2 regions of the Shimazuella sp. NTD247 genome follow, and region 1 is predicted to be linked to the other one. Evidence: a T-box and tRNA genes for the amino acid it is inferred to sense, from the RefSeq annotation. Region 1 holds a T-box; the other holds one or more tRNA genes.

Region 1 (10,333 bases):
GAAAAGAACCTGAAGAAGTTGCTATTGTATCAGGAATTGGTTGTTCCGGACGTATTGCAGGGTATGTTAATTCTTACGGTTTTCATGGTGTACATGGACGTTCACTACCAATTGCACAAGGTTTGAAGTTGGCAAATCGTGATCTAACTGTTATCGCTTCTGGTGGGGATGGAGATGGATTTGCTATAGGTATGGGACATACCATACATGCGATTCGTAGAAATGTAGATATCACATATATTGTTATGGATAACCAAATCTATGGTTTGACAAAAGGCCAAACTTCTCCACGTTCTGATATGGGATTCAAAACAAAAAGTACACCAAACGGTTCGATTGAAGCTGCGATCTCACCGATGGAAATGGCTTTAACGGTAGGTGCTGGTTTTGTTGCTCAGACAGTTTCCAGTGATTTAAAAGGAATGACTGCAATTATTGAAGCTGGAATTAAACACAAAGGATTTTCACTTATTAATGTTTATAGTCCTTGTGTTACGTATAATAAAATCAATACGTATGACTGGTTTAAACAAAATCTAACCAGTTTGGATGACATAGACGATTATGATCCATCCAACCGAGGTCAAGCAATGCAGACATTAATGGAACATAATGGTCTCGTAACAGGAATTATTTATCAAAATTCGGAAAGACCATCTTATGAAGAATTGATCAAAGGTTACAAAGAAGAACCCCTTGTTAAACAAGATCTAAAACTCACAGAGGAACAATTTGATCGCTTGATAAGTGAATTCGCATAAATACGTAAAGAGAGTTGGAAAACCAACTCTCTTTTTTTTTGTTAAGAATAAAGCTCATTCGACACGGTCATAGTAGGAAAGACTAATTAAATCATAATGAAATGAGGAAATAATGAATGAGTTTTAAAGGGAAGGTTGCTCTTGTCACAGGTGGAGCAAGTGGTATTGGAGAAGCAGCAATTCGTAAGTTTGCTGAAAAACAAGCAAAAGTAGTTATTGCAGATTTTTCTGATCGTGGTTCTGAATTAGAAAAAGAGTTACTTGAGCAAGGCGTGGAAGCTTTTTTTATAAAAATAGATGTAACAAATGAAGATGATGTCCAAAGGATGGTCTTCAAAACAGTTGAAAAATATGGACAAGTAGATGTTGTTTTTGCAAATGCTGGTATTGCAAATGATGGACCAATTCACCAACTTGATTTAGCTAGGTGGAAAAGAACAATTGATATTAATCTCACAGGTGTATATCTTACAGACAAATATGCTATTGAACAGATGTTAAAACAGCAAACGAAAGGAACGATTGTAAATTGCGGCTCGATCCATAGTCATGTGGGAAAAGGCAGTGTTACCAGCTATGCTGCTGCCAAAGGAGGAGTGAAGCTACTCACACAAACACTTGGTATTGATTATGCCAAAGAAGGTATTCGTGTAAATGCGATTTGTCCTGGGTATATTGACACACCACTGCTTTCAAAATTAGATGATCAAGTAAAGCAGCATCTCATTGACCTTCACCCGATGGGGAGACTAGGCAGAGCAGAAGAAGTAGCATCATCTGTATTATTTCTTGCAAGTGAAGAAGCTTCATTTATAACAGGTACGACACTTCTGGTTGATGGAGGATACACCGCACAGTAAATTTAGAGAGAATTGAAAAAGAAATAGGATGAATTGTAACTTCGTTATAAATATTCCTTTACAGGAATATTCCCGTTATGGTATATTTAATTAGAAAGAAATTGGTATAAAGGAGTTGGAAAAGATACGAAAAATTATATTTAAGAGGTGATTTCACATGTCAGGGAAGGATCCGGACATGGAGGTGACGATACTAAGTGCTTTGGCGGAAAGAAATCGGTTGAATATTATTCAGCTCTTGCGTGATGGTCCTTTGACAGTTGGGGAAATAGCTATTCGATTAGGGATACGTCAACCTCAAACCTCAAAACATCTGAAGGTGCTTAGTGAAAGTGGAATATTAGAAGTAAATGCGGACGCCAATAGGCGAATTTATAAGTTAAAACCCGAGCCGTTTATAGTCATGAATTCTTGGTTGCGATCTTTTCAGCGTGTTATGGAAGAGAGATTTGACAATTTGGATGACTATTTACAGCGATTACAAAAAAAAGAAATGGAAAAGTGAGGAGTATTTGCAATGTCTAACAATAAATTGGTTTCTAGAGTGGAAAAAGATCGGATACTCGTTTTAGAGCGTGTTTTTGACGCACCACGAGATCTTGTTTTTCAAATGTTCAAAGAAGCAGAACACCTTAAACATTGGTGGGGACCAAGAGGATGGGAGTTGACGGTTTGTCATATTGATTTTCAGCCAGACGGAGTTTGGCATTATTGTATGAAATGTGTTGATAAAAACCAAGGTGATTTTTATGGTATGGAATCGTGGGGAAAATGTGTTTATAAAGAAATTGTTGAGCCAGAAATGATCATTTATACGGATTATTTTTCTGATGAACAAGGAAATATTAATGATTCTATGCCAGCGACCATAAATAAAATGGAATTTATCGATCTGGGTGGAAAAACGCAGCTGATCAATCGAGCTGAATATGTGTCTGCTGAGGATCTTCAGTCTGTATTGGATATGGGAATGCTACCTGGAATAACTCAGACTTGGGATCGTTTAGAAGAGCATTTAAACGAATTAATATAAGGAAAAATGAAAATCAAATAAATAAAAAGCGAGGAAAGAAAATGATTCAGAAATTAGGTCAAGTGATGTTGTATGTCAACGATCAGGAAAAAGTATTAAAATTTTGGACAGAAAAAGTAGGTTTTCGCTTGGTTTCTGAGGAGAGTCAGGGAGATATGAGATGGTTTGAAGTTGCTCCAGCAGGGGCAGATACAAGCATTGTACTCCACAACAAAGAACAAATTGCAAAAATGCAACCTGAATTAAATCTCAATACACCATCACTACTGTTCTTTTCAGAGGATCTAGACAGCTTATATCAAGACTTCAAAAATAAAGAAGTCACTGTTGGAGATTTAGTAAATATGCCTTCTGGAAAAGTATTTAACTTTTCCGATGTGGAAGGGAATTATTTTGCAGTAATGGAGAGAAAATAGCTTAATGTTAAAATGCGGTGGGATTTAATGATGGACCACATCTGTCTTGTTTTCGCAGGACAGATGTGGTCCATTTGAGTATTATGTCATTTCCATTTTCACTGTAATAATTTCTCCGTCAACAGGAAATGTAAGTTCTTTTTTCTCACCAGCTGACAGAACAGCCTGAAGTTTGTTATCTGCATACACTTTGTTTCTATCTACTCGAAGACAACAAAAGGGACGATAATTTGCTGGACTAAGAAGAACAATCTGCCTATTTTTGACATCTGCATTTACCAATTCATCATCCAGTTCAATGGTAAATCGAATCTTTCCAATGATTTCCGTAGTAGACACGATGCTCCTTGTATTGGAGTTTGAATTTGACTGTTTCTTAAGAAGAATAGCATAGATTCTTCGAAATTTATAGTTATCTCTTTCGATAATCATGATTGAAATTGATGTCATATTTTACTCTAAGGGATAGTACCATTGGTTCTACCCCGATTAAATTGAAAGTAGCATAGTTTTCATCATTTCGATTGAAGAGAAAACCAGCTAATATCCCGACAGATACTAGCTGGTTTTCTGTAATGAACAAGAGCTCAATATGCTTTTGCCCAATATACCATGTGTTTTGCCTCTTTATTACAGCAAACACATTTATCTGAAAGCTGAACTTGTTCAAATGGAATGCAACGAGATGTTGCACCACTTTCCTCTTTTATCAAATCCTCACAAGCTACATCACCACACCACATAGCTTTAATAAAACAATTTTCAATATTTAAAGTATGTTTGAATTCTTCTAAATCAAAGACAGTTGATGTTTTGTTTTTAAGGTGATTTGCAGCTTTTAAATACATACTAATTTGGATATCTGATAAAATCTTTTGAATAGTACTTTCTAAATCATTTAATGCAACACTTATTTTCTCTCCAGAATCACGTCTTACTAACACTACTTGCTTCTTTTCAATATCTTTTGGTCCTACCTCTAAACGTATTGGAATTCCCTGCATCTCATATTCATTAAATTTCCATCCTGGTTGTTTATCACTTGCATCAATATCAATTCGTACCAAGTTTGAAAGTCTACTCATGATGGAATAAGCATGATCTAAAACACCTTCCTTGTGTTGAGCAATTGGAACAATCATCACTTGTGTAGGAGCCACTTTTGGAGGTAAGACTAATCCTCTATTATCACCATGAACCATAATCATTGCTCCTATTATTCGTGTTGTAAATCCCCAAGAAGTTTGTTGAACATTTTGTAGCTCTCCATCCCTGTTCAAAAAGTTAATTCCAAAAACCTTAGCAAATCCGTCACCTAAAAAGTGGGAGGTTGCTGTTTGTAGTGCTTTACCATCATGCATGAGACTCTCTGCTGTGTATGTGAATTTAGCTCCAGCAAATTTTTCTTTATTCGTTTTTTTACCTTTAATAACAGGGATAGCTAATAGATCTTCACATAATGTTGAATATACATTGAGCATTTTTTCCGTTTCATTAATAGCCTCTTCTTCCGTTTCATGACAAGTATGACCTTCTTGCCACAAAAATTCTAGTGTTCTTAGAAAAGGACGAGTTGTTTTTTCCCACCTTACGACATTTACCCATTGATTGTATAGTTTTGGTAAATCTCTATAAGAATGGATAATATTATTAAAATGTTCACCAAATAATACCTCCGAAGTAGGCCGAATACATAAACGTTCTTGCAGTTTTTCTTCACCACCATGTGTGACCCATACAACTTCAGGAGCAAATCCTTCAATATGATCTTTTTCTTTTTGCAGTAAACTTTCAGGTATTAAAAGTGGCATATAAACATTTTCATGTCCAGTTTCCTTAATTTGTTTATCTAGTTGATCTTTTATAATCTCCCAAATTTTGTATCCATATGGTCGTATTATCATACATCCTCGTACACTTGAATAATCAACAAGTTTTGCTTTCGTTACAACATCTGTATACCATTGGGCAAAATCAACTTCCATGTTAGTGATTTTTTCAACAAAATGTTTTGACATCTTTCTCCTCCTATTAATCAAAAAAGCTGAGCCTTAAGTTAGGGACCATCTCTGGTGGTACCACCCTAATTTAAAGCTCAGCTTTACACTTCATTTTAATAACGGCATATAACCGTCTGTGTTTTGTTACACAGAACTTAAAGGTAGGTTCACTTGAATGTCTTTAGGAACTTCTCAGCATGTGTTCCCTCTCTGTGAAAGTTTATTCAAATTACTAATCCTAATCAACGATGTTTTGATATTTAATTTTTGAGATAGTATATATGTAAATCAATTCAAAATCAATACTAGAGGCAACTTTATTGTAGAGGTTATTGGTAATCTTTTTGGTAATTATTTTCGGGAAAAGATAATGCTAATAAAATCAAAGACAAGTGAAGCAGTAAACGTAAAATAAAAATATACAAGTTTACTGAAGGTTCCATATGATTATTGGGTATGGCATGTTTCTACTGTTGACCAAAACATAGATCGTCAAATTCGTATTCTTTCTGAATATGATTGCAAAAAATAGTAATAGAGAAGTTTACTGGTACTATCAAAAATTGAAAAGGTCTTCATCAACTTTTTGATATATTCAGGAATGGTGATACAGTTGTAGTAGAGAGTATTTCTCGTTTAGGACGTAAAACATTGGATATCCTCAGCATTATTCAACAGTTGGAAGAGGTAGGATTTCAATTCATTTCTTTAAAGGGAAATATGGATACAAGGACCTCTACAGGTAAAGCGATGTTCCAAATGATGTGCGTAATTACTGAATTAGAAAGATATCTTATTGCTTAGAGAGTAAAAGAAGGACTCGAAGCAAGTAAAAAGCGTGGAAAAACATTAGGTAGACCCAAGCTAGACAAAGAAAAGCTCACTGTTGCACTTCGGAAGTATGACAGCAAAGAATATTCTGTTAAAGAGATTGTTTCAGTAACAAGAATATCTCAAGATTCTCTATATAGGGCAATAAATCGAATTCATGTATAATAAAAAGGAAGAATATTTCGATATCATATAAGTAAACAAGAGGAGTATATCAGTAAAAGGGAGAGAGTGATGGATAAGTAATTACAAGAAATCATAAATTGGCTCAAAATATATGATGAAAAGATATATTGTTAGCTCAAACCTACGAAAGCATGCAATCATCGACTATACATATCAGAATGAAACTCATCGTTATAAAATGACGGCTTGCCATCCATCAGCGCATCATTTGTCTTCTTTAGAAAGAGATGTTCAGATGGTTAGAGCTGGTTTAGATTTATCGAAGCTTCCGATAAAATGCAAATAATCAAGGAGTAAAACCAGCAATTGAACGATGAAGTGTAATTTACCCAATAATGGATGAGATGAACTCTTTTGATCATAACAAATGCTAATATGCATGAAAGAACTATAGAAAACAAGTTTGTTTCACAAACATAATTATTTCATGAGTCCTTGATCGCTAATTCTTTGCTGTACGCATCTAGTGGCTCGCAACCATCGCCTAACTAGACTCTATTCTTAGTGATGTTACTATTTCTGATGTTCAATAAAAAAGGAGCAAACCAATGGAATTAACGGTACTGGGATGTTATTCCCCTTTTCCAGCAGCAGAGGGAGCAACACCAGGGTATTTGATTACAACAAAGTCAGGAAAAAGGATATTACTTGATTGTGGAAGTGGTGTGTTGGCACAGCTTATTAGATATTTTCCTCCTTACGAGCTGGATATGGTAGTACTCTCACATCTGCATCATGATCATATCGCTGATTTTTTTGTGCTTCAATATGCCTTGATGGTGGCCAGAAAACAAGGTCTGAGAAAATCATCGTTGCCAGTCTATTCACCATTAACTCCAAAAGATTGGTATCGCAAATTGTCTTACCACGACCACATAGAAGTTCATGAATTAAATGAAGAAAGTACCATTCAAATAGATGAACACACAAAACTCCGCACCTATCTTACCAAACATAGTGTTCCGTGTTATGCATTGGAAATAAAGGATAATGAACATACTATTTTATATGGAGCAGATTGTGGTTACGAGACGGATTGGAATGCGATGAATAAATCTCCTGATCTATTTATTTGTGAAGCGACATATTTACAAACGAATATGCCGCATGATGCAAAACATCATTTATCCACTTATCAAGCAGCAGAAATAGCTAATAGACTCAAAGTGAAACAATTACTTGTCACACATCTGTATCCCTTCTACGATAAAAAGCAAATTTTTGATGAAGTAACTACACATTTTAATGGTAAGTGTCAAATTGCACAAATTGGCTTGCAAATCAAGCTTTAAGTATCAACTGAATTCCGATGTCGGAGTTTAGTTGATTTTGCTTTGAGTGCAGTTAACTCGGTTATCAAAATCGATTTGAATTTTCTAGTAAATAAATAATAAATACAATTACTAATAATGTACAAGAGAAAAATTTTCAAAAAAAATACAATAAAAGTAATTGTAACAGATATTTGCGGCTATTATGTAAATAGCTTTAGAGAGGAGGGCAAGAATTGAAAAGATGGTTAGATGTTTATCGATTTCGAAATTTTTTTCGTAAAATGGAGTTGGCCATAACAGAACAAGAACTACTGAAAGGACTTCTTGGGAGAAATTCAGCAGGTAATGGAATGTTTCTCATGGGTGGAAGAATGGTTCATACATTTCAAATGAAGTTTCCGATCGATATCGTCTATCTACATCAAAGTGGTGATATTATTGCAATCGAAGAAAATGTGATGCCAAATCGTTATGGTGGTTATTATGAAAAAGCATCACATGTAATAGAATTTGATTCGGGAACTATTCAAAGTTGCATGATTCAAGTTGGTGAAAAATGGTACTGGGAAAAACCAATCAGCAATAATAATAGAAATAAAGTATGATGAAATGTTATTTTATGTTATATCGCCTCTTTTGGGTAAAGAAAAAACTTCTCTAGATATGAGAAGTTTTTTCTTATGTGAAAACAGAGAAGATATTAAACTCCATGGATTACCCAAGATATCCCACTGCTTTAGCCATGCGGAGTGGTCAAGCTATTCTTATGATTGATAAAGTAGCTCCTGCGCCCGTAACGAGAACAGCTGTTCCTAATAGACCGAACAATTGAAGTGAAATGGTTGTTCCTGCTGATAATGTAACAATGGTATCTGTATTAAAACTGGAAGCGCTAACGGCTGGGGCAATTACAGATTGTGTTAAAGGTGAACCATTAACAATTAATCTTGAACCTAGTAATAAACTAGCTGTTAAATGAACGCCATAAGAAATATAGTAACTTCCTCCTTGAGCTATAGTAAATATTGTATTTGATCCATTTACTGTAATATCTGGTGATAAATTTTGTGCATCAGGAAGAGGGACGACTGTTCCTCCTAATATTACCGCAATAGATGCTCCTGAGGTATTCGCAGCAAAACCGAAGTTCGCTGTTATAGCCGTTCCAGTAGCCCCAGTAGAGCCGGTGGCTCCAGTAGTTCCCGTAGTTCCAGTAGTCCCAGTGGTTCCGGTAGTCCCAGTGGTTCCCGTAGTTCCGGTAGTCCCAGTGGTTCCGGTAGTCCCAGTGGTTCCAGTAGTTCCCGTGGTTCCAGTAGTTCCCGTGGCTCCAGTAGTTCCCGTGGCTCCAGTAGTTCCCGTGGCTCCAGTAGTTCCCGTGGCTCCAGTAGTTCCCGTGGCTCCAGTAGTTCCCGTGGCTCCAGTAGTTCCCGTGGCTCCAGTAGTTCCAGAAGCTCCAGTAGTTCCCGTGGCTCCAGTAGTTCCAGAAGCTCCAGTAGTTCCCGTGGCTCCAGTAGTTCCCGTGGCTCCAGTAGTTCCCGTGGCTCCAGTAGTTCCAGAAGCTCCAGTAGTTCCCGTGGCTCCAGTAGTTCCCGTGGCTCCAGTAGTTCCGGTAGTCCCAGTGGTTCCCGTAGTTCCGGTAGTCCCAGTGGTTCCCGTAGCTCCAGTAGTTCCCGTAGCTCCAGTAGTTCCCGTAGTTCCGGTAGGCCCAGTAGTCCCAGAAGCTCCAGTAGTTCCGGTAACGCCAGTAGTTCCAGAAGCTCCGGTAGTCCCAGAAGCTCCAGTAGTTCCCGTGGCTCCAGTAGTTCCAGAAGCTCCGGTAGTCCCAGAAGCTCCAGTAGTTCCCGTGGCTCCAGTAGTTCCCGTGGCTCCGGTAGTCCCAGAAGCTCCGGTAGTCCCAGAAGCTCCAGTAGTTCCCGTGGCTCCCGTAGTTCCAGAAGCTCCGGTAGTCCCAGAAGCTCCAGTAGTTCCAGAAGCTCCGGTAGTCCCAGAAGCTCCAGTAGTTCCCGTGGCTCCAGTAGTTCCCGTGGCTCCAGTAGTTCCCGTGGCTCCAGTAGTTCCGGTAACGCCAGTAGTTCCCGTAGTTCCAGTAGTCCCAGTGGTTCCGGTAGTCCCAGTGGTTCCCGTAGTTCCGGTAGTCCCAGTGGTTCCGGTAGTCCCAGTGGTTCCCGTAGTTCCGGTAGTCCCAGTGGTTCCGGTAGTCCCAGTGGCTCCAGTAGTTCCCGTGGCTCCAGTAGTTCCCGTGGCTCCCGTAGTTCCGGTAACGCCAGTAGTTCCCGTAGTTCCGGTAGTCCCAGTGGTTCCCGTAGTTCCGGTAGTCCCAGTGGCTCCCGTAGTTCCGGTAACGCCAGTAGTTCCCGTAGTTCCGGTAGTCCCAGTGGTTCCCGTAGTTCCGGTAGTCCCAGTGGTTCCCGTAGTTCCAGTAGTCCCAGAAGCTCCCGTAGTTCCCGTGGCTCCCGTAGTTCCCGTGGCTCCAGTAGTTCCCGTGGCTCCCGTAGTTCCCGTGGCTCCCGTAGTTCCCGTGGCTCCCGTAGTTCCAGAAGCTCCAGTAGTTCCCGTGGCTCCGGTAGTCCCAGAAGCTCCAGTAGTTCCCGTGGCTCCAGTAGTTCCCGTGGCTCCAGTAGTTCCGGTAGTCCCAGTGGTTCCCGTAACCCCGGTAGTCCCAGTGGTTCCGGTAGTCCCAGTGGTTCCAGAAGCTCCGGTAGTCCCAGAAGCTCCAGTAGTTCCCGTGGCTCCGGTAGTCCCAGAAGCTCCCGTAGTTCCCGTGGCTCCAGTAGTTCCCGTGGCTCCAGTAGTTCCCGTGGCTCCAGTAGTTCCGGTAACGCCAGTAGTTCCCGTGGCTCCAGTAGTTCCCGTGGCTCCAGTAGTTCCGGTAACGCCAGTAGTTCCCGTGGCTCCAGTAGTTCCGGTAGCTCCAGTAGTCCCGGTAGCTCCAGTAGTTCCAGAAGTCCCAGTAGCTCCAGTAGTTCCAGAAG
Region 2 (10,333 bases), on a different contig from region 1:
AATATAAATCAATGCCGCTTTTTGCTCCCTTGGCTGCAAACCAGGACGAACAAATTGCCATAGATGATACAATATAACAGGCAATGTCAAAACAAATGCAGCAACGAGTGCTATCTGCATGTAAATTTTAAAAGAATCAGCAGGACTAAGTGCGTACAGTGCAAAGTGCTGATTGGCATCTTTGCTGATCACCTTAAATATATCAGCTGCATAAACAAAACTGACGACAAGGCCGATTATAAAAGTAGCGAGCACCCAAAAGAGGCGCCGCCTTAATTCAGATAGATGTTCGACAAGCGGTTGTTGGTCAAAATCTTCTTCGTTCATCACTAATACCCCTTAAAACCCTTCCTCTTCCATCATCTCATCAGCTGGAAATTTTTTCAGAAAGTAAATTAATGTTTGAAGCTCGGTCGTAAGATCTATATGGTGTACGCGAACATTTGGGGGTGCTGTGATCCTTGCTGGAGTAAAATTGAGTATTCCTCGTATTCCAGCGTTGACAATAAAATCAGCAGTTCCCTGCGCTACATTTAAAGGAACAGTTAAAATTGCCACTTCGACATGATGCAATAAAATAACTTCTGCTAAACGATTCATCGAGTAAACTGGGATGCCGTCAATGTCTGTTCCTATTTTGCTCTCTTCCTGATCAAAACCCGCCACAATTTTGGTATTATGACTCCGGTAAAAGTTATATCGTAAGAGAGCAGTACCAAGGTTCCCAACGCCAATTAAGACGACATTGGTCACTTCATCTTGTTTCAAAAAATCACGTAAAAATTGCAAAAGGTAAGTCACATTATAACCATACCCTTTTTTACCTAATTCACCCAGATAGGAAAAATCGCGCCGAATGGTGGCTGGATCAATCTGTAGTGCTTCACTTAAATCAGCAGAAGATATCCGCTGTTTGCCAATAGCATGCAGCTTTTCTAAATAGCGGTAATATAATGGCAACCGCTTTGCAGTTACTTTTGGGATTTTCTGTTCTGCCAATGAAAGCCACCCCCCTCCCTATTTATTATACGGTAAAACGATAGACAGGCAAAATATCTATTATCCATATTTATACAATTTGACTTGGAGTTATAAGGAGATCCATCGGAATATCATGGTCTTCCGCACCTATGGTTTCCACTATTTGCTCATCATAAGCGATCCCACATTTAAAAACATCTGATATGGTTGCAAAAAAGCGATCATAATGCCCTTTTCCGAAACCTAAACGATATCTTTTTTTATCAAAAGCAACTCCTGGAACCAACACCAAATCAATTTTGTGTTTGTCCACTTTTTCACAATTGGAATTAGGCTCAAGGATTTGAAAAGAACCCTGTTCTAAATCTGCTGGAGAAGTGAACAATCGAGGAACAATCGCATCTTGCTCCATACTTGGCAAGGAAACTTGTTTACCTTGTTTCCAAGCATCTTCGATAAGCGCGTATAGACTGACTTCACTTCGATAGGAGAAATATACGAGTATAGAGGAAGCATCTTGATATATAGAAAGCTGTTTTATACGGTCACATATCTTCCTTGATGCGTGTATCCGCTCAGGCATTCCCATTTTATTTCTTATGTTCACCATTTCCATTCGAAGTTGCTTTTTCTGCAAGATGATCACCCACTTATCGCTCAACTTTTAATGGATCAACTCTACCATCATACCACTTTCCGGCATGAAAAAGACCAAGCAGTTATGCTTGGCGAATGAATCTATATTTTTACGATGGATTTTTCAGCGGACGAATGATGTGAGCATGACTGGATATCAACTCAAACATACAAACGTCCAATAAACCAAATCTTTGTCCCTACTGTTCCCCCATAACAGTTGGTTCAAAAAAGGTTTAGTTGTCGCAGTCCTTCTTAATACGTGCTTGATAACCGACATAAAAAAGGATGGAAAAACCGAGCAAAAGAAAGAGGGCTACCCAGCTGTAAAGATTATCACTAGACAGCAGATTGGTGTTTGTGAACTTTCCCTTCACCTCATCCAAAATTTCCGGAACAGGATTGTACTGCATTTCCTTCCAAAAAGGATCCTGCTTCTTTTCAACAGATGCTGCGAAACTCACACCTTCCATCATAAAAAAGCTGAGTGTGCTCACAAATGCAATCACAACCGCTCGGAACTTATTACGAGTAAACATCTTGCCTCATTTTCAGGGGAAGTATCTCAAATGACAACTATATTATACGAAAATATCGGTGATTTTCCTATCTCTATAAAAAAATAAACTAACCAAATGTAGTCTATTTTTATCTATTAATCTAATTCATTGTATACGGGGGACAACTGATGTCGGACGAGCATTAAACTCATCAACGAAACATGCAATTGTCCTTCCGTCCTATCCAATTCAGACTTTGATCATAGATTCCGTCTCACCTACGGCCCTGCCAAAACACCTCATTTGCCACCAAGATCACCAAACCAGCACCGCCGAGGAACATAAGACTGTCCCCCAGCGTGAAATCCCTGAAGAACATGTTTTCGATGATCGACGGAATGAAGGTGAGTACATCCCAAATCCAGCTCGCCACGAAATGGAGATTCATCGAGACCGGTTCAGCTGTGACGAATGACGGATACACCTTCATGGCAAAGGTAACAGCCGCGAAAACTGCCACAACTGCAAGGAGCAGGTGAGTGATGATACGGGACATAATTGCCAGCCTTCTCTTGAAACACATCAATGGATAGGACGATTACGATTGTGACTCTATTATATAAAACGAAAGATAGAATTTCAAAAGTATCAACGGTACTGTTAAAAAATATAAAAAAAGATGAGCGATAGTCTGCTCATCTTTTTTATCTATTTGGAATTTCATTATATTGCGGGCGGACAATTGATAGCGGATGACTGGGTGTCATCAACATCAACTGTCCGTTCCCGTCCGATGGGTGAATCAGATCAGAACTGCTGCTGCACCGGCAGCGGCTTCGCCCCGGTGGGGTTGCCGTACTGCATCATCTTCAGCCTGTACCGACGGTCGGCCCAGCGGTTGCAGAGGATGACCGCAGTGACCAGCAGCACCACGATGATCAGGTTGTTGACAGTGAACACCGAGTGGGCGTCATGCATGACACCGGAGATGCGGTTCGAGGTGGCGTCGTACATCCGACGCAGGACCGGGATCGCCTCGGTCTTGAACTCGTTGACCTGCTGGGGATGCGTCTGGATGTAGTTGTACACCAGAGCACCGAAGATCATGTAGAACACGACCTTGCAGGCGTTGACGAGCAAGTGACCGAAGCGCTCGACCATGTCCAGAATACGGAAGCTGACGTCCATTTTACTTTCCTCGAATTCTTTGTTGTTCTACGATATCGGACGGGTACTTGATACTTCTAGTATACGAAAAAAGCTGTAAATTGAGAATAGAAAAATATGATGATAAATAAAACAACCGTTTGTAGGCATTCAACGGTTGTTTTATTCGCTATCTTGTTTTTCTTTTCGTAGAGCCGTCTGTTCCTTTACTATATCACTTGCTTGAAAAAGGATGTTCCAGTAGTTTGTCTTCTTCAAAATGACATAAATAATCGCTGAATAGATAAGCACACTTTCAACTAAGTGAAGAACTGCTGTCAAATCAAGTGCATATCCATTAATTGTAAATACTATTTTGACTGTAGCTAGTAGTTTCCAAATAATAAGCTGCCCTAAACCAAAGAAACTCACATACAAAACTAATATGAGAAATTTTTTCCATTCGGCTCGTGCCATGCTATTCCCCGTTTCCTCAAAAGATGCTTATACTAATGGTAAGTTTGCAACAGCATTCAATTCCAAATCTGCATAATTCTTTTCTTGTAATAAAAAATAAGCTGCTGATGCAATCATCGCTGCATTATCTGTACACAATTCCAAAGGAGGAATACACAATGAAACATTTTCCTGTTTCACTCGGTTGTGAAGTCTCGTTCGAAGTCCGCTATTTGCTGCAACACCACCAGCGATCACTAATTGCTTCACGTCTCTTTGTTTGACAGCACGAAATGTTTTTTCAACAATCACATCCAGCACAGCACTTTGAAAACTCGCAGCTAAATCCTTTTCGGAGTACCGTTCGTTTTGTTTGATAAACTGCATAACTGCTGATTTCAATCCACTAAAGCTGAAATCCAATGAATCTTTTTCTAACCATGCTCTCGGCAATGAATACGTCGCAGTTCCTAGTGCGGCTAATCGGTCGATATGCGGGCCTCCTGGATAAGGTAAGTTCATCAGACGTGCCACTTTATCAAATGCTTCCCCAACTGCATCATCTCTTGTCCGGCCGATCCGCTCAAATTTCATATGATCTGGCATATAGATTAATTCGGTGTGCCCTCCAGACACAACCAGTGCGATCAGAGGAAATTGTAATGGCTTTACAAGATGATTGGCATAAATATGTCCAGCAATATGATGCACAGGAATTAGCGGAATCCGTAAGGAATATGCCAATGCTTTGGCTGCTGTAACACCAATCAACAATGCACCTACAAGTCCTGGACCTTGGGTAACTGCAATTGCTGTCAATTGACTTTTGCTTATATTTGCTTCTTGTAATGCTTGTTCGATAATTAATGTTATTCTTTCCACGTGCCGACGAGAAGCGACTTCTGGAACAACACCTCCAAATGCTTGATGGATCTCCATTTGAGAACTAATCACATTGGAAAGTACTTTATCTCCATCCACTACTACCGAGACACTCGTTTCATCGCAACTTGTTTCAATGCCTAAAATCACTTGTTTACTCATGTAATACCAATCCCATCAAAATAGCGTCTTCTCCATTGTCTGGATAATAGTTTTTTCTCGTTCCTATCACAGTAAATCCAAGGTTTCGATATATCCGCTGGGCAATTTGGTTCGATTTTCTAACCTCTAAAGTCATTTTTGAAGTACCTAATTGTTTCGCAAGTTCAATCAAATAAGTCATCGTTTTCGTAGCAATTCCTTGTCCACGAAACTTGGGATGAAGAGCGATGTTGGTCACTTGTGATTCTTCCAGAACAACCCACATACCAGCATAGCCAACTACTTGTCCATCCACTTGTGTGACAATATAATATGCCAGATCATTGGTGGTAATTTCATCTACAAACGAGAATTCACTCCAAGGATCAGTGAATGAAAGTTTTTCTATTTCCATAATAACTGGGATATCCGTTACTTTCATCGGACGAAATAAAAGGCTCTTGGTACTATTCATAATTAACGCCCCAATAAATTTTTTTCAGCTAGAGTAAGTTGTAAGTAATTCGGAGCAAAATCATTTTTTTCACTCCTATTTGTTGCTAACCATTTCTGCATCGCTAATATGCCAAGGTTGCTTGCATAAGGCAAATTATTATTCGATGAAGCAAAGATTGCCCGCTCTCCAAGTTCCTGTTGAATTTTTGATTGAAAGAAAGAAACATCATCGCCAATAAATAAAATATTTTTATCCATTCGCTTTAATTGAGACAACAATTCATCAATCGGAATAATTTGTTCTTTGAGTCTTTCCTTTTGTGTTTCTGATTGCCCTTCATAAACAGCAGCATAAACTTGTTCTCTGCGTGCATCGAGCAAAGGTACAATATAACCCGGGAAATAATCGCCATTCATTGCCATGACAGCAAGGGTAGAAACAGAAAGAAAAGGTTTATGTACAGCCCATGCAAATGTTTTTATTGTTGTCGCACCAATACGCACTCCGGTATAAGAACCAGGACCGGCAGTAACAGCAAATAAATCAATATCCGTTAATGCCATATCTAGGTCATGAAATAATTGATCAATAGCAGGCATTAATCTTACTGAGTGATTTTTTTTTAAATTGGTTGTAATTTCGCCAAGTACTTTTTGTTCATTTAATACCGCTACACTTAATACGAGTGTAGAAGTATCAATAGCCAAAATATTCATTCGGACACCTTCTCAAACAACGTTTTTGAATCCATAAAAATTTCTCTCTCTCCTGTAGAAAGGACTTCTATCGAAATATTTACGGTATGATCTGGGAGCAAGGATGTTATTCGTGATGGCCACTCTACGAGAGAAACTCCGTCTCCATAAAGAAACTCATCGAGCCCGAGATCTTCAATATTATTCTCATCTAACCGGTACACATCCATATGATAAAGAGGCAATCTGCCTTCATAAATTTTTAAAATAGAAAATGTTGGGCTGTCTACATATTCTTTTACACCAAGCCCTTGTGCTAAACCTTGAGAAAAAGTCGTTTTTCCAGCACCTAATTCTCCATTTAAAGCAATAACTGCACCTTTGGATAGCACTGATCCAATACGAAAGGCAATCGCTCTTGTCTCGTCTTCATTTTTTGAATGAAAAACATAATTATCCAAGGTACAACACCGTCCATCCACATAAATAAATATATCTTATCAAGAAAAAGAAAAAGAAGCTACTTTTTAACAAATAGCTTCTTCATTGGAGCGGGTGAAGGGAATCGAACCCTCACATTCGGCTTGGAAGGCCGATGTTCTACCATTGAACTACACCCGCATATTAAATTAATTACTAAAAAACTATAGCATAAATTTAGATCTGATGCAACATCTAGGATGTTCGATTCGCTTTAAAAAAAGGAGAAGCGAATACATCTCCTTTTAACAAAAATTAATGACCTCGTCTTTTTTTATGATCATGCCCACCGCCTGGGAAACCGGCACGAAAATGTGGAGATGCTCCTCTGCCAAACATATGCCCTCTTTTGTCCTTCCATAAAGCAGCCAAATGCTTGAATCGCTCTTCACCCATACGTTCACGGGCTTCGCGCAGCTTGTCAAACTCTTCTTCCATTTCCTCGCCAAACTTCTCTTTCAATTTTTCCATTACACGATCTAGGTACTCCCCAAAGTTTTTTTGTTCATCTAGAGAAAGACAACTAAAAATATCTTCATGTTCTGTTTCCTGTTGATTTTCATCTCTGCCCTTTTCTGTTAATTTTATCAGTATCACTCGTTTATCTGCTTCGGACGGCTCCCGAGTAATGTATTTACTCTTTTCAAGTTTCGCAAGCAATTCATTGAGTGATGACACGCGAATCCCTAACAAATAGGATAAATCTTTTGTACTGATACCATCCTGAAGGCGAAGCAAGGCAAGTATTCTCCCCTGTCCACGAGTAGGATCCGCCATGGGACCTTTCAAGGCATGACTACGCAGGTGCTGTTTGTGTAATAACCACTGAAGCTTGGTTAGCTTTTCATACAACTCAAAATTTTGTTCACTCATGATGTTTTTCCTCCTATATAATACAATTCATTCTAACAGGTACCTTCTGATTTGTATTATAATGGTACCTGTTATAAATGTCACGCTTTTTTTGCTGGTACCTGCAAAGAAACTTTTCATTCTTATCAGTATTGATTGAAACAAAATTATTTTTACAATAAAAAAACTAGCTTTTATCCTGATAAAAGGATTAAGCCAGTCTTTTCCTTTGATGAACTTTTAAATTTTAGTTACTTATTACTTTTGAATTTTTAAAGCTTCTTTCCAATCACGACAGTTGCTTCAAAGTCATTCGAACGGACTACCTGTGGAATGAATTTATTACTTGTATAAATTTCGACGGCTGTTTCAACTTGTTGTTCACTGACCTCGATCAGTAAATGCCCATCAGTAGCTAACCAATGATAAGCATCTTTAGAAATTCGCCGCAAAATATCCAGTCCATCCTCTCCACCGTTGAGCGCCACCTCTTTCTCATATATACGAGCCTCGGAAGGTAACATGCTGATCTCATCTTTAGGAACATAAGGTACATTTGCGACTAAGATATCAATCCGTCCCAAAATAGTATCAGGCAAAGACTCAAATAAGTCACCTTGGAACACCTTACCACCAACAGAAACTAGATTGCGCCTAGCACATTGCACTGCGGCAGAGTCGACATCACTAGCATATAACTCTAATTGCTCGTATGTGCCCAGCACAGCACCTATCGCACCCGAACCACAACACATATCTACTACAATATCTCCTGGACGAACAAACGCAGCTGTTTGTTTAACAAGAAATTCAGTGCGGGGGCGGGGAACAAAAACTCCTGAATCAACTAATATTTGTAGACCACAGAACTCCGTCCAGCCAATAATATACTCAAGAGGAATTCCCGTTTTCCGTTGGTCTATCATGACAGAAAGGTGCTCTGGAGATTGCGCTGCAGACATAAGTAATTTAGCTTCATCTTCAGCAAAAACGCAACCAACGCCACGTAGTTGCGTTACAATCTCTGTATAAATCGTATCGCTATGTTTTTTATTGATAAAAAGATTCATATTTTTTCCTTTTTGCTCTTTTTTGTTGATACAAAAATTTCTTTCACAAAATGAAAAAAGCCAGCTAAGCTGAGCTTCAGTCCGACCACAAAAAATGTTTTATGGTCGGGGCGACAGGATTTGAACCTGCGACATCCTCGTCCCGAACGAGGCACTCTACCAAGCTGAGCTACGCCCCGAAATCATTTGTATAAAAAAAGAAAAGTTATATTTATAACTCTTCTTTTAGATGATGAAATTGGTGCGGTCGATGGGACTCGAACCCATACGGCCTAGGGCCACTACCCCCTCAAGATAGCGTGTCTGCCAATTCCACCACGACCGCAAGTATATGGTAATTTTAAAAATGGTGCGGGTGGAGGGACTTGAACCCCCACGCCTCGCGGCGCTAGAACCTAAATCTAGTGCGTCTGCCAATTCCGCCACACCCGCATAAAATGGTGAGCCATGAAGGACTCGAACCTTCGACCCTCTGATTAAAAGTCAGATGCTCTACCAACTGAGCTAATGGCTCTCATTAATTTGAGAAAACTTTTTATAAAAAAAGTGGCTGGGGAGGAAGGATTCGAACCTTCGGTACACGATACCAAAAACCGATGCCTTACCACTTGGCTACTCCCCAATAACAAGAAAAAGTGGGGCGGACGAAGGGATTCGAACCCTCGAGTGCCGGAGCCACAATCCGGTGTGTTAACCGCTTCACCACGACCGCCACAATAAAAAAACTGGCGGGGCTGACGGGATTCGAACCCGCGGTCTCCTGCGTGACAGGCAGGCATGTTAGGCCTCTACACCACAGCCCCAAAAAAAGGGTTTTTAAAACTATAAGGTAAATGGTGGGCGCTGACGGGATCGAACCGCCGACCCCATGCTTGTAAGGCATGTGCTCTCCCAGCTGAGCTAAGCGCCCAAAAATGGTGACCCGTAGGGGATTCGAACCCCTGCATGCCAGCGTGAAAGGCTGGTGTGTTGAACCGCTTCACCAACGGGCCGAGATTATGTAAAGTCTGGCGGAGAGAGAGGGATTCGAACCCTCGCATGGCTTACGCCATCTAACGGTTTAGCAAACCGTCCTCTTCGGCCTCTTGAGTATCTCTCCATAGTTGGCTCCCAAAGCAGGATTCGAACCTGCAACCTACCGGTTAACAGCCGGTTGCTCTGCCGTTGAGCTATTTGGGAACATTTTGAAGACAAGAGTCATTGTATCAAAAAGTACTACTGATTGCAAGGTTTTTTTATTGCGTATCGAGCGACTTCTATAATCTAGCATGATTCACATATTCACGTCAAGTATAATTTTTTCATTTATGAAAAAAACCTTCTCCACTTTAAGTGAGAAGGTTTTTAAATCAAGCTTAGTCTCTTGAAAAAATGTTGATTAAGCTTTGCAGAATAGCAATAAAGTCAATATACAACATCAATGCTCCAAAAATAGCTACCTTTGTAGCTGTATTTTGATCCATCCCTTGGATACTCGCACTCAATCGCTTAATGTTCTGCACATCATAAGCAGTAATTCCACAGAAAACTGCAACAATGATATAAGAAAGAATCAAGTCAAATGTATCGCTGTGTAAAAGAAAAATGTTTACAAGACTAGCTAATACAATACCTAGCACAAACATCAACAAAATCGAACCCATTTTGGAAAGATCTGCTTTCGTTATATAACCAATTGCTGCTGATATACCAAACATACCTGCAGTAATAATAAATGCAGAACCTACTGTACTGATGTCAACACGTGCAAGGATTACACTGAATGTTATCCCATTGATAGCAGCATACAAAAAGAACATGAAGGTGGCAACAAACGGGGACATCCTGCTAATAAACGCAGAAAGTGCAAAAACAATTACGAATTCGGCAATGATTGCAACCCATATCATTTTTGGATAAAAATCAAGGAAAGCAACCATATTGATTGTACTACTTAAGTAATATGCAATAATTCCCGTAAGTAGCAAGCCAGCAAACATCCAAGCAAAAACGCGTTGAAATAAGCGTTGATCTGTTCTAACTGCAGAAGAAGATTGA

The links. The T-box of region 1 lies ahead of proS (proline--tRNA ligase). A T-box ahead of a tRNA ligase gene usually reads a tRNA of that ligase, here a tRNA-Pro.
Region 2: it has a tRNA-Pro gene. The T-box ahead of proS (proline--tRNA ligase) is inferred to sense a tRNA for this amino acid. The anticodon was not compared.

What each region holds. Positions count from the first base shown of each region.
Region 1 is NZ_JCAJZU010000001.1:749,059-759,391, reverse strand. It holds gene AC5WOC_RS03775 (2-oxoacid:ferredoxin oxidoreductase subunit beta) at 1-761, shown strand, start outside; gene AC5WOC_RS03770 (SDR family NAD(P)-dependent oxidoreductase) at 878-1,621, shown strand; gene AC5WOC_RS03765 (ArsR/SmtB family transcription factor) at 1,779-2,126, shown strand; gene AC5WOC_RS03760 (SRPBCC domain-containing protein) at 2,139-2,654, shown strand; gene AC5WOC_RS03755 (VOC family protein) at 2,696-3,070, shown strand; gene AC5WOC_RS03750 (hypothetical protein) at 3,152-3,409, opposite strand; gene proS (proline--tRNA ligase) at 3,658-5,088, opposite strand; T-box leader at 5,126-5,325, opposite strand; partial or broken gene AC5WOC_RS03740 (recombinase family protein) at 5,514-6,066, shown strand; partial or broken gene AC5WOC_RS03735 (phosphoribulokinase) at 6,191-6,343, shown strand; gene AC5WOC_RS03730 (MBL fold metallo-hydrolase) at 6,636-7,379, shown strand; gene AC5WOC_RS03725 (DUF192 domain-containing protein) at 7,595-7,966, shown strand; gene AC5WOC_RS03720 (BclA C-terminal domain-containing protein) at 8,115-10,333, opposite strand, start outside.
Region 2 is NZ_JCAJZU010000004.1:396,708-407,040, reverse strand. It holds gene tatC (twin-arginine translocase subunit TatC) at 1-327, opposite strand, end outside; gene AC5WOC_RS12980 (redox-sensing transcriptional repressor Rex) at 340-999, opposite strand; gene AC5WOC_RS12975 (5-formyltetrahydrofolate cyclo-ligase) at 1,070-1,618, opposite strand; gene AC5WOC_RS12970 (hypothetical protein) at 1,854-2,156, opposite strand; gene AC5WOC_RS12965 (hypothetical protein) at 2,392-2,673, opposite strand; gene AC5WOC_RS12960 (hypothetical protein) at 2,925-3,305, opposite strand; gene AC5WOC_RS12955 (hypothetical protein) at 3,447-3,740, opposite strand; gene tsaD (tRNA (adenosine(37)-N6)-threonylcarbamoyltransferase complex transferase subunit TsaD) at 3,768-4,763, opposite strand; gene rimI (ribosomal protein S18-alanine N-acetyltransferase) at 4,756-5,217, opposite strand; gene tsaB (tRNA (adenosine(37)-N6)-threonylcarbamoyltransferase complex dimerization subunit type 1 TsaB) at 5,220-5,915, opposite strand; gene tsaE (tRNA (adenosine(37)-N6)-threonylcarbamoyltransferase complex ATPase subunit type 1 TsaE) at 5,912-6,355, opposite strand; tRNA gene AC5WOC_RS12930 (tRNA-Gly) at 6,442-6,515, opposite strand; gene AC5WOC_RS12925 (MarR family winged helix-turn-helix transcriptional regulator) at 6,630-7,247, opposite strand; gene AC5WOC_RS12920 (putative protein N(5)-glutamine methyltransferase) at 7,499-8,296, opposite strand; tRNA gene AC5WOC_RS12915 (tRNA-Pro) at 8,399-8,475, opposite strand; tRNA gene AC5WOC_RS12910 (tRNA-Leu) at 8,536-8,621, opposite strand; tRNA gene AC5WOC_RS12905 (tRNA-Leu) at 8,644-8,728, opposite strand; tRNA gene AC5WOC_RS12900 (tRNA-Lys) at 8,735-8,810, opposite strand; tRNA gene AC5WOC_RS12895 (tRNA-Gln) at 8,844-8,918, opposite strand; tRNA gene AC5WOC_RS12890 (tRNA-His) at 8,933-9,008, opposite strand; tRNA gene AC5WOC_RS12885 (tRNA-Asp) at 9,023-9,099, opposite strand; tRNA gene AC5WOC_RS12880 (tRNA-Val) at 9,131-9,206, opposite strand; tRNA gene AC5WOC_RS12875 (tRNA-Glu) at 9,212-9,288, opposite strand; tRNA gene AC5WOC_RS12870 (tRNA-Ser) at 9,305-9,395, opposite strand; tRNA gene AC5WOC_RS12865 (tRNA-Asn) at 9,401-9,475, opposite strand; gene AC5WOC_RS12860 (Bax inhibitor-1/YccA family protein) at 9,652-10,333, opposite strand, start outside.